DNA from 3 places in the Kitasatospora sp. NPDC048365 genome. Region 3 is predicted to be linked to each of the others. Evidence: riboswitches for the same ligand, from Rfam matches in the RefSeq annotation. Region 3 holds a riboswitch; each other region holds the start of a gene.
The links. A riboswitch is a leader RNA that binds a small molecule or an ion and turns the genes downstream of it on or off. The one in region 3 is predicted to bind thiamine pyrophosphate.
Positions count from the first base shown of each region.

Region 1: another riboswitch for thiamine pyrophosphate. It lies ahead of thiO (glycine oxidase ThiO); the one in region 3 lies ahead of thiC (phosphomethylpyrimidine synthase ThiC).
Region 2: another riboswitch for thiamine pyrophosphate. It lies ahead of ACGFX4_RS20280 (purine-cytosine permease family protein); the one in region 3 lies ahead of thiC (phosphomethylpyrimidine synthase ThiC).

Region 1 is NZ_JBICYJ010000014.1:32,634-35,901, forward strand. It holds gene ACGFX4_RS16590 (Rv2175c family DNA-binding protein) at 1-54, opposite strand, end outside; gene ACGFX4_RS16595 (NAD(P)/FAD-dependent oxidoreductase) at 83-1,288, opposite strand; TPP riboswitch at 1,358-1,470, shown strand; gene thiO (glycine oxidase ThiO) at 1,465-2,613, shown strand; gene thiS (sulfur carrier protein ThiS) at 2,610-2,819, shown strand; gene ACGFX4_RS16610 (thiazole synthase) at 2,825-3,268, shown strand, end outside.
Region 2 is NZ_JBICYJ010000019.1:4,412-7,679, reverse strand. It holds gene ACGFX4_RS20285 (GlxA family transcriptional regulator) at 1-129, shown strand, start outside; gene ACGFX4_RS20280 (purine-cytosine permease family protein) at 191-1,492, opposite strand; TPP riboswitch at 1,551-1,700, opposite strand; gene ACGFX4_RS20275 (S1C family serine protease) at 1,900-3,268, shown strand, end outside.
Region 3 is NZ_JBICYJ010000006.1:237,758-241,025, reverse strand. It holds gene ACGFX4_RS08830 (LAETG motif-containing sortase-dependent surface protein) at 1-774, opposite strand, end outside; TPP riboswitch at 978-1,112, shown strand; gene thiC (phosphomethylpyrimidine synthase ThiC) at 1,107-2,921, shown strand; gene ACGFX4_RS08820 (hypothetical protein) at 2,989-3,249, opposite strand.

The sequences.
Region 1 (3,268 bases), on a different contig from region 3:
GAGGTACATCCACGCGGGGACCAGGGCGTCAATCTTGGGATCGATCTCACTCACGGGACCCAGCCTACCCACGTGGAGCCCGTCAACCGGCCGTGGCCGCCTTGAGCTGCACGCCCGGGTCGGCGGCGAGCGCCCGGTCGAGGACCGCGCCGCGGTCGATCAGCCTGCGGGCCTGGTTGAGGTCGCGCGGCCGGTCGACGGCCAGCATCCCGACCAGCGCGCCGCCGCGCAGCCACAGCACCGCCCAGGCGGGGTCGGCCGCCGAGCCGCGCCAGAGCAGTTCGTCGGCGTCCGCGTGCCGCCCGGCGTACTGCACCATCCGCCCGAACTGCTCGGACCAGAAGTACGGCACCGGGTCGTACGGGGCGTCGGAGCCCAGCAGCGAGGCGGCGACCGCGCCGCCGGACTGCAGCGCGTGGTCCCAGTGCTGCACGCCGAGCCGGGTGGCGGACCGCGCCGACGGGTACGCGACGCAGTCGCCGGCCGCCCAGACGCCGTCCACCGAGGTGCGCAGCCGCTCGTCGACCAGGATCGCGCCGCCGGCGTCGAGTTCGACGCCGCTGCCGGCGAGCCAGCCGGTGGCGGGGCGGGCGCCGATGCCGACGACCACCTCGTCGGCGGCCAGCCGGGTGCCGTCGGTGAGCAGCACCGCGCCGGGTTCGACGGACGCGACGCCGACCCCGCAGCGCAGTTCGGCCCCGGCGGCGGCGTACCAGTCGGCCATCAGCGCGCCGAGTTCGGCGGGCAGCGCGCCGGGCAGCGGTGCCGGGCCGGCCTCGACCACGGTGACCTCGCAGCCGAGCTGCCGGGCGACGGTCGCCGTCTCGGCGCCGATCCAGCCCGCGCCGACGAGCACGATCCGGCGGCCGGGGGTGAGCAGGGCGCGCAGGGCGAGCGCGTCGTCGACGGTCCGCAGGATGTGCGTCCCGGTGGCGCCGGGCAAGTCGCGGGCCTCGGCGCCGGTGGCGATCACCAGGCCGTCGTAGGGGACGTCCCCGGCGTCGGTGCGCAGCACGCCCGGGTCCAGGCCGACCGCCCGGCGGTCGGTGAGCAGCTCGATGCCGAGGTGCTCCCAGTCGATGTCGAAGGTGGTGGCGTCGGCCTTGCCGAGCAGCACGTCCTTGGAGAGCGGCGGCCGGTCGTAGGGGCGGTGCGGTTCGTCCCCGACCAGGGAGATCCGGCCCTGCCAGCCGCCCTGCCGCAGGCCGAGCGCGGCCTGCGCGCCCGCCATTCCGGCGCCGACGACGACCACCCTGTCCGTTCGGTTCAGCTCTGCCACGCCGCTCACCCTACCGAGCCGGTGTCCACCCCTCGTACGCGCCTTCAGCACGCCCTCGGCCCGGCGTTATGGTGGGAGCCACAACTCCACGGGAGCCCGGTGCACCGGGCTGAGAGGCGGGCTGGAGCGGCCCGCGACCGTCCGAACCTGATCCGGGTCATACCGGCGAAGGGAGCTGAAGAGCCTTGGCACGGACCGACACCGACGTCCTGGTGGTCGGCGGCGGCATCATCGGCCTCGCGGTCGCGTGGCGCACCGCGCAGCGCGGCCTCGCCGTCACCGTGGTCGACCCGCACCCGGGCGGCGGCGCCGCACAGGTCGCGGCGGGCATGCTGGCCCCGGTCACCGAGCTGCAGTACGGCGAGGAGCCGCTGCTGCACCTGGGCATGGCGTCCAACGCCCGGTACGCCGACTTCGCCGCCGAGCTGACCGCGCTGACCGGCGTGGACACCGGCTACCGGCGGACCGGCACGCTGGCCGTCGCGCTCGACGCGGACGACCGCGAGGAGCTGCGCGAGCTGCACGCCTTCCACCAGCGGCTGGGCCTGGACTCGCACTGGCTGACCGGCCGCGAGTGCCGGAAGCTGGAGCCGATGCTCGCCCCCGGCGTCCGGGGCGGCCTGCACGTCAAGGACGACCACCAGGTGGACGGCCGCCGGCTGGCCCGCGCCCTGGTGGCGGCCTGCGAGCGGACGGGCGTGCGGCTGCTGGCCGCCGAGGCCGCCGAGCTGCTGGTCGACGGCGGCCGGGCGACCGGCGTCCGGCTGGCCGACGGCGGCGCCGTGCACGCGGCGCAGCTGGTGCTCGCGGCCGGCTCCCGCAGCCACCTGCTGCCCGGCCTGCCGGACGGGGTGCTGCCGGCGATCCGCCCGGTCAAGGGCCAGGTGCTGCGGCTGCGCATCCCGGAGATGTACGCGCCGTTCCTGTCCCGCAACGTCCGGGCGGTGGTGCGCGGGCAGCACATCTACCTGGTGCCGCGCGCCGACGGCGAGCTGGTGATCGGCGCGACCAGCGAGGAGCAGGGGTACGACACCCAGGTGACCGCCGGCGGGGTGTACGAGCTGCTCCGCGACGCCCACGAACTGGTGCCGGGCATCACCGAGTTGCCGCTCGCCGAGACCAACGCGGGCCTGCGGCCCGGCTCCCCCGACAACGCGCCGCTGCTCGGCCCGACCGCGCTGCCCGGCCTGGCCGCCGCCACCGGCCACTACCGCAACGGGGTGCTGCTCACCCCGGCCACCGGCGACCTGCTCGCCGACTACCTGGCCACCGGCACCGTCCCCGACCTGGCCGCCGCCTTCTCCCCCGACCGCTTCTCAAAGGCCCTGGCATGAACGAGATCTCACTGACCGTCAACGGCGAACGGCGCACGCTGTCCGCCGCGGCCACCCTCGCCGAGGTGGTGGCCGAACTGAGCGGCGCCAACACCGGGGTGGCGGCGGCGCTCAACGAGGCCGTGGTGCCCCGCGGTTCGTGGCCGGCCACGGCGCTGGCCGAGGGCGACCGGATCGAGATCCTGACCGCAGTCCAGGGAGGCTGACCCCGATGGCCGACGACCTTCTCACCATCGCCGACACCACCTTCGCCTCCCGGCTGATCATGGGCACCGGCGGCGCCCCCAGCCTGGAGGTGCTGGAGCAGGCCCTGCAGGTGTCCGGGACGGAGCTGACCACCGTGGCGATGCGCCGGGTGAACGCCTCCACCCAGGGCTCGGTCCTGGACGTGCTGTCCCGCAACGCGATCCGGGTGCTGCCGAACACGGCCGGCTGCTACACCGCCGGCGAGGCGGTGCTGACCGCCCGCCTCGCCCGCGAGGCGCTGGGCACGGACTGGGTCAAGCTGGAGGTGATCGCCGACGAGCGCACCCTGCTGCCCGACCCGATCGAGCTGCTCGACGCCGCCGAGACCCTGGTCGACGACGGCTTCACGGTCCTCCCGTACACCAACGACGACCCGGTGCTGGCCCGCAAGCTGGAGGACGTCGGCTGT
Region 2 (3,268 bases), on a different contig from region 3:
GTCGCCCGCCGCTCCGGCTTCGGCAGCGCCGCGGTCCTGCGCGAACAGTTCGTCCGCCGCCGCGGCGTGCCGCCCCGCAACTACCGGCGCACCTTCACCCGCGCCGAGCCGGCCCCGACCGGCGCCTAGACCGCCCCGGAGTGCCTCGGAGTGCCTCGGAGTGCCTCGGAGCGGCCTGTCAGTGGGCCTGTCAGAGGGCCTGGAGCTTCGGCTTGCTCAGCGCCGCCACCGAGGCGGTCACCACGCCCGCCACCAGGAAGGAGAACAGCGAGGCCGAGGACCACGCCTGCGGCGTGAAGTGCACCGCCTCCTGCGCCTTCGTCCAGAAGTCCGTCCACCCGGGGGTGATCGCCGTCGGCGCCAGGAACTGGTACGTGGCGAAGCCCAGCACCCACGGCAGCAGCATCGACCAGCGGGACGGCGCGTCCTGCCCCAGGTCCCAGCCCCGCCGACCCGCGCCGAAGAAGTAGTCCACCGCCAGCACCGCCAGCAGCGGCACGAACACCGACCCGATCAGGCCCAGGAACGCGTAGTACGAATCGGTGAACTTCTGGATCTGCAGCGCCAGCACCGTGATCAGCACGCCGATCCCGCCGGTCAGCACCCGGCGGTCCACCCGCGGCAGCAGGTTGTGCACCGACATCGCGGTCGAGTACACGTTCGCGAACGACTGGTCGGTCTCCCGCACCACCAGCACCAGCAGGAACGCCCAGCCCGCCGCCACCCCGGTGAACGAGGAGAAGATCTTCTCCGGGTCGCCGCCGGACTGCAGCAGCGCGATCAGGCCCAGCACGTAGCACCACACCTGCGCCACGGTGTAGCCGGAGAACGTCCCCCAGAACGAGGACCGCGTGGTCCGCGCGTGCCGGGTGTAGTCCGCGGCCAGCGGCACGAACGAGATCGACACCGCGATGATCGCGTCGGTCGCCTTCAGGAAGCCGTTCCAGTTGCCCGCGCCCGGGTCCGGGAAGCCCTGCCGGCCCAGCTGGACCGTGAAGTACACCATCGCCACGCCCACCGCGATCGCCACGTACTTGCGCAGCACCGCGATCGCACCCAGCGGCCAGATGGTCAGCACCGTGGTCAGCGCACCCGCCAGCACCACGAACAGCCAGCGCCAGCCCTCGGTCCCGGCCACCGTCTGGGCACCCCAGGCGATCACCATCAGCTCGTACACGCCCCAGCCGATGCACTGCAGGATGTTCAGCACCGTCGGCACGTACGACAGCCGGGTGCCGAACAGACCGCGCAGCACCGCCATCGCCGGAGCGCCGGTCCGGGTACCGATCAGCGCCGCCACACCGAGCATCGCGGTACCGATCGCGGTACCGGCGACGATCGCCGTCACCGCCGCCGCGAAGCCCAGCTCCTGGCCCGGCGCCCCCAGCACCGTCGCCGCCGAGGTGAAGCCGATCAGCGACACCCCGAGGTTGGCCCAGAGCGCGAACAGCGCCCGGAAGTCGAGGGTGCGCGGCGGCGCGGTGTCCAGCACCAGCGGCGCCTCGGCACGCGCCGACGAGGTCTCTTCGGAAATTGGGGCAGGCGAAACAGCCGTCATGGCCGATACTCCCTACGCCGGCATTACCCGGACAGGTTCCGGCGGTCTGCACCCCCTCGACCGCCCTGGCGTCACCGCCATGGCATACGGTCGAACCGGTGCACTCTCAGCCTGGTTGGTCCAAGCTCCCGCGATTCTTCGGTTACAAGGGCGACAGGCTAACGCCAGGCGGGGAGAGTGCCAAGGCCAAGGGGGTACCCGTCCGTATCCCGGGACCACCGGCAGGGGTTGTCAGCGGCGCCTAAGCCTTCTCATGGATTCTTCAGGAGGCCGCTTACGGCGCCCCAACCGGCTATGCGAAAAACTATGGGCCAAGGTCCTGTCAGCTATGGAGGTCGTCCGTGAGCACCGAGCACGCGAGTGGTTCCACCGGGCCGGAGGAGCAGCAGAGCTCCACCGGCTCCGAGGCCGTTGCTCCCGCTCCCGACACCGCGCCGCCGTCGTACATCGACGCCCCGCCGCCGGTCGTCCCGCCCGCGCCCGCCGCCCCCGCGGCCCCGGCCGCGCCCGCCGCGCCCTCGCTCGCGAAGGCCGACAGCCCGGAGCCCACCGCCCCCGCCGCGCCCGCCGCCCCTGGCGCCCCGGCCGGGCAGCCGTCGTACATCGACGCCCCGCCGCCGGCCGTCCCGGCCGCGCCCGCCGCCCCGGTGGCACCCGCCGCTTCGCAGCCGCCGGCCGACCCGTACGCCCGACCGGCCGAGGGTGCGCCGCAGCAGCCCGCCAATCCGTACGCCGCGCCGGCCGCACCCGCTGCGCCGGCCGTACCCGCTGCGCCCGGCGCGCCTGTTTCGCCGACCGCCGACACCGCCGCGTTCGCCCAGCCGGCGCCCGGTGCTCACCCCGCCGCTCCGGCCGCTCCCGGTGAGCCGCACCACCCCTTCGGCGCCGGCCAGCCGCTCGGCGGCTGGGGCCACGGCGCGGGCGGCGGCTCCGGCACCCCCGAGTACCCGTCCGCCTGGGGCACCCCCGCGCCCGGCGGCCCGCAGCCCGGCCGCAAGCGCGGCGGCCTGATCGCCCTGGTCGCCGCGGTCGCCCTGGTGGCCGGCCTGGTCGGCGGCGCGATCGGCGCCGCCAGTCGTGACGGCGGCAGCAGCTCCGCGGGTGGCAACAGCCACACCAGCACCACCGTCTCCGTCGGCGACAGCAAGCAGAACCTCGACCGCGCCCCCGGCTCCGTCGCCGGCATCGCCGCCAAGGCCCTGCCCAGCACCGTCACCATCAAGGCCCAGGGCTCCAGCGAGTCTGGCACCGGCACCGGCTTCGTCTTCGACACCGAGGGCCACATCCTCACCAACAACCACGTGGTCGCCCCCGCGGCCGACGGCGGCAAACTGACCGTCAAGTTCTCCGACGGCTCGTCCTACTCGGCCTCCGTGGTCGGCCGCGCCCAGGGCTACGACGTCGCCGTCGTCAAGCTCGACAACCCGCCCACCGGCAAGCTCACCCCGCTGCCGCTCGGCGACTCCGACAAGGTCGCCATCGGTGACGCCACCATCGCCATCGGCGCCCCGTACGGCCTCGAAGGCACCGTCACCACCGGCATCATCAGCGCCAAGGACCGCCCCGTCGCCTCCGGCGACGAGACCGGCGCCCAGGCGTCCTACATGAACGCCCTGCAGACCGACGCCTCGATCAACCCCGGCAACTCCGGCGGCCCCCTGCTCAACGCCGAGGGTGCCGTGATCGGCATCAACTCCGCGATCCAGTCCA
Region 3 (3,268 bases):
CGCGCCGGTCTCGGCGAGCTCGGCGCCCCGGCGGGCGGCCTGCGTGGTCCCGGCGGCCGTGGTCGGGGCCGCCGTGGTCGGGGTGGCGGCCGGGGTGGTCGGCGCGCCGGCGGTGGCCGTCGCCGTGCGGGTGGGCGTCGCGGTCGCCGTCGAGGCGCTGTCGACCACGGCGAAGTCGTGGGTGCCGTAGCCCACGTACTGCGTGCAGACGCCGGTGCCGTCCTGCTTGGCGGCGGGCTGCTGCGCGGACGCCTCCGTGAGGAAGGTGTCGGTGTCCTCGTCCAGGACCGCCGACCCGCCGCTCTCCGTGGTCTGGTAGTTGCCGACCGGCGCCGCGGAGGTGGCCGCGATGCGCAGCCCCAGCGTCAGCGTGGCGTCCTTCGGCAGCTGGTACATCCCGGAGTTGATGATGGAGGAGAAGTCGCCGGTGCCGAAGTCGACCTTCTTCCAGTCACCGCCCGGAGCCTTGAGCTCGACCGCGAACGAGCCGGCCGGCAGCGGGGCGTGCAGGTAGGCGACGTACAGCGAGATCCGGAAGTCCTTGACCTCGCGCCCCGCGGTGTTCTTGAACGTCACGGTCGACTCGACGGCCGGACCGCCCTTGACCAGCTGCGCCGGGAAGCCCGGCCAGCCGGTGGTGAGCTCGGGGTGGTGCTGGATGCCGCCGAAGCACGGCAGCTTCGGTGCCGCCGTCGCGGACGCGGCACCGGCGCCCAGGCCGAGCACCGCGGTCGCCAGGGCCGTCGAGACGGCCGGCAGACGGATGGAACGCATGGGTGGATCCCCCCAGGATCTGACGGAAACGGGCATGCGGCCCGCCGGTGGTGAGTGGGCGAACCGTGTTGCGCGCGTGGACGATACACACTCCCGGGGTTGTTGAGCGCCACCGGGGGCCGCGGCGCGCGGGGGTGTCCGGTGGCTGAAACGCTGCCTGGACCTCGGCGGGAACCTCCGGCTACGGTGTCAGGCGTCCTGCGCTCGCAGGACACGGGAGCTCGGAGCACCGGGCTGAGAGGACGCTGAACGGCACGTCGACGGACGTGTCGACCGCTGCGTCGACCGCAGGAACCTGACCGGGTAATGCCGGCGTAGGGAGTAGAGGTCAGATGACCACGTTCGATGCACAGCCGCAGTCTGCCCAGTCCGCTGTCAGCAGCGCCGCGACCGGCTACCCGACCCCCGCGTGGCGCAAGGCGTACCGCGAGGGCAGCCGCCCGGACCTGCGGGTCCCCTACCGTGAAGTGCTGCTGACCAACGGCCGCTCGGTGCCGCTGTACGACACCTCCGGCCCGTACACCGACCCCGCCTACGAGCCCGACGTACGGCGCGGACTGCCCGCGCTGCGCGACCCGTGGATCCGCCAGCGCGGCGACGTCGAGGAGTACGAGGGCCGCGAGCCCCGTCCCGAGGACGACGGCATCAAGCACACCGCCCCGCGCGGCGGCAACCTGCGCAACCTGGACGCCGTCTTCCCCGGCCGCCCGCGCCGCCCGCTGCGCGGCCGCGACGGTGCCGCCGTCAGCCAACTCGCCTACGCCAAGCGGGGGATCATCACCCCCGAGATGGAGTTCATCGCGCTCCGGGAGGGCATGGAGGCGGAGTACGTCCGCTCCGAGGTGGCCCGCGGCCGCGCGGTGATCCCGCTGAACGTGAACCACCCCGAGGTCGAGCCGGCCATCATCGGCACCAACTTCCTGGTGAAGATCAACGCCAACATCGGGAACTCGGCCGTCACCTCCTCCATCGAGGAGGAGGTCGAGAAGATGACCTGGGCCACCCGCTGGGGCGCCGACACGGTCATGGACCTCTCCACCGGCCGCAACATCCACACCACCCGCGAGTGGATCCTGCGCAACTCCCCCGTGCCGATCGGCACCGTGCCGCTCTACCAGGCCCTGGAGAAGGTCGACGGCAAGGCCGAGGAACTGTCCTGGGAGGTCTACCGGGACACCGTCATCGAGCAGTGCGAGCAGGGCGTCGACTACATGACCGTGCACGCCGGCGTGCTGCTGCGGTACGTCCCGCTGACGGCCCGTCGCAAGACCGGCATCGTCTCCCGCGGCGGCTCGATCATGGCCGCCTGGTGCCTCGCGCACCACCAGGAGAACTTCCTCTACACCAACTTCGAGGAGCTCTGCGACATCCTCGCGGCGTACGACGTCACCTTCTCGCTCGGTGACGGCCTGCGGCCCGGCTCCACCGCGGACGCCAACGACGAGGCCCAGTTCGCCGAGCTGCAGACGCTCGGGGAACTCGGCCGGATCGCCCGCGACCGGGACGTCCAGGTGATGATCGAGGGCCCTGGCCACGTCGCGATGAACAAGATCAAGGAGAACATGGATCTCCAGAAGGAGATCTGCGACGAGGCGCCGTTCTACACCCTCGGCCCGCTCACCACCGACGTCGCCCCCGGCTACGACCACATCACCTCCGGCATCGGCGCGGCGATGATCGCCTGGTGGGGCACGGCGATGCTCTGCTACGTCACGCCCAAGGAGCACCTGGGCCTGCCGAACCGGGACGACGTCAAGACCGGCGTCATCACCTACAAGATCGCCGCCCACGCCGCCGACCTCGCCAAGGGTCACCCCGGCGCCAGCGACTGGGACGACGCCCTCTCCGACGCCCGCTTCGAATTCCGCTGGGAGGACCAGTTCAACCTGGCCCTCGACCCGGAGACCGCCCGCGCCTTCCACGACGAGACCCTTCCCGCCGAACCGGCCAAGACCGCGCACTTCTGCTCCATGTGCGGGCCCAAGTTCTGCTCGATGAAGATCTCCCAGAAGATCCGCGACGAGCACGGCGACGGCTCCAGCGCCGTCGCCAGCGACTTCGACGCGGAAGCCCTCGCCGGCATGCAGGCCAAGTCCGAGGAGTTCGCCGCCCAGGGCAACCGCGTCTACTTGCCGCTGGCTGACTGACAGCACGGCTCGCAGCGGCGCCGCACCGGGAGGCAGGAGGGGGCTTCCCGGCGCGGCGCTCGGCCTGTCAGACGTTGGCGGCCGACGAGGTTTCTCCGGGGGCTTGCTGGTCCTGGACGATCTCCCGCAGGTCGATCGCCTCGACGGCCCATCGATGGGTTCGGTCGGAGACGGTCAGAGTCACCAGCTCCGGCAGGAGATCCAGGGTGTCCCGGGAGAGCCCGTCCAGGTAGCGCAGAGCCGTGGTCCGGCCCCAGCCGCGCTCGCGGAGCGCATCTCGTAGGACACCTGTGGAGTCGGTGGCGTTCTGGCAGAACTCGGCCTGCACGCGGTTGAGCTCGCGGCGA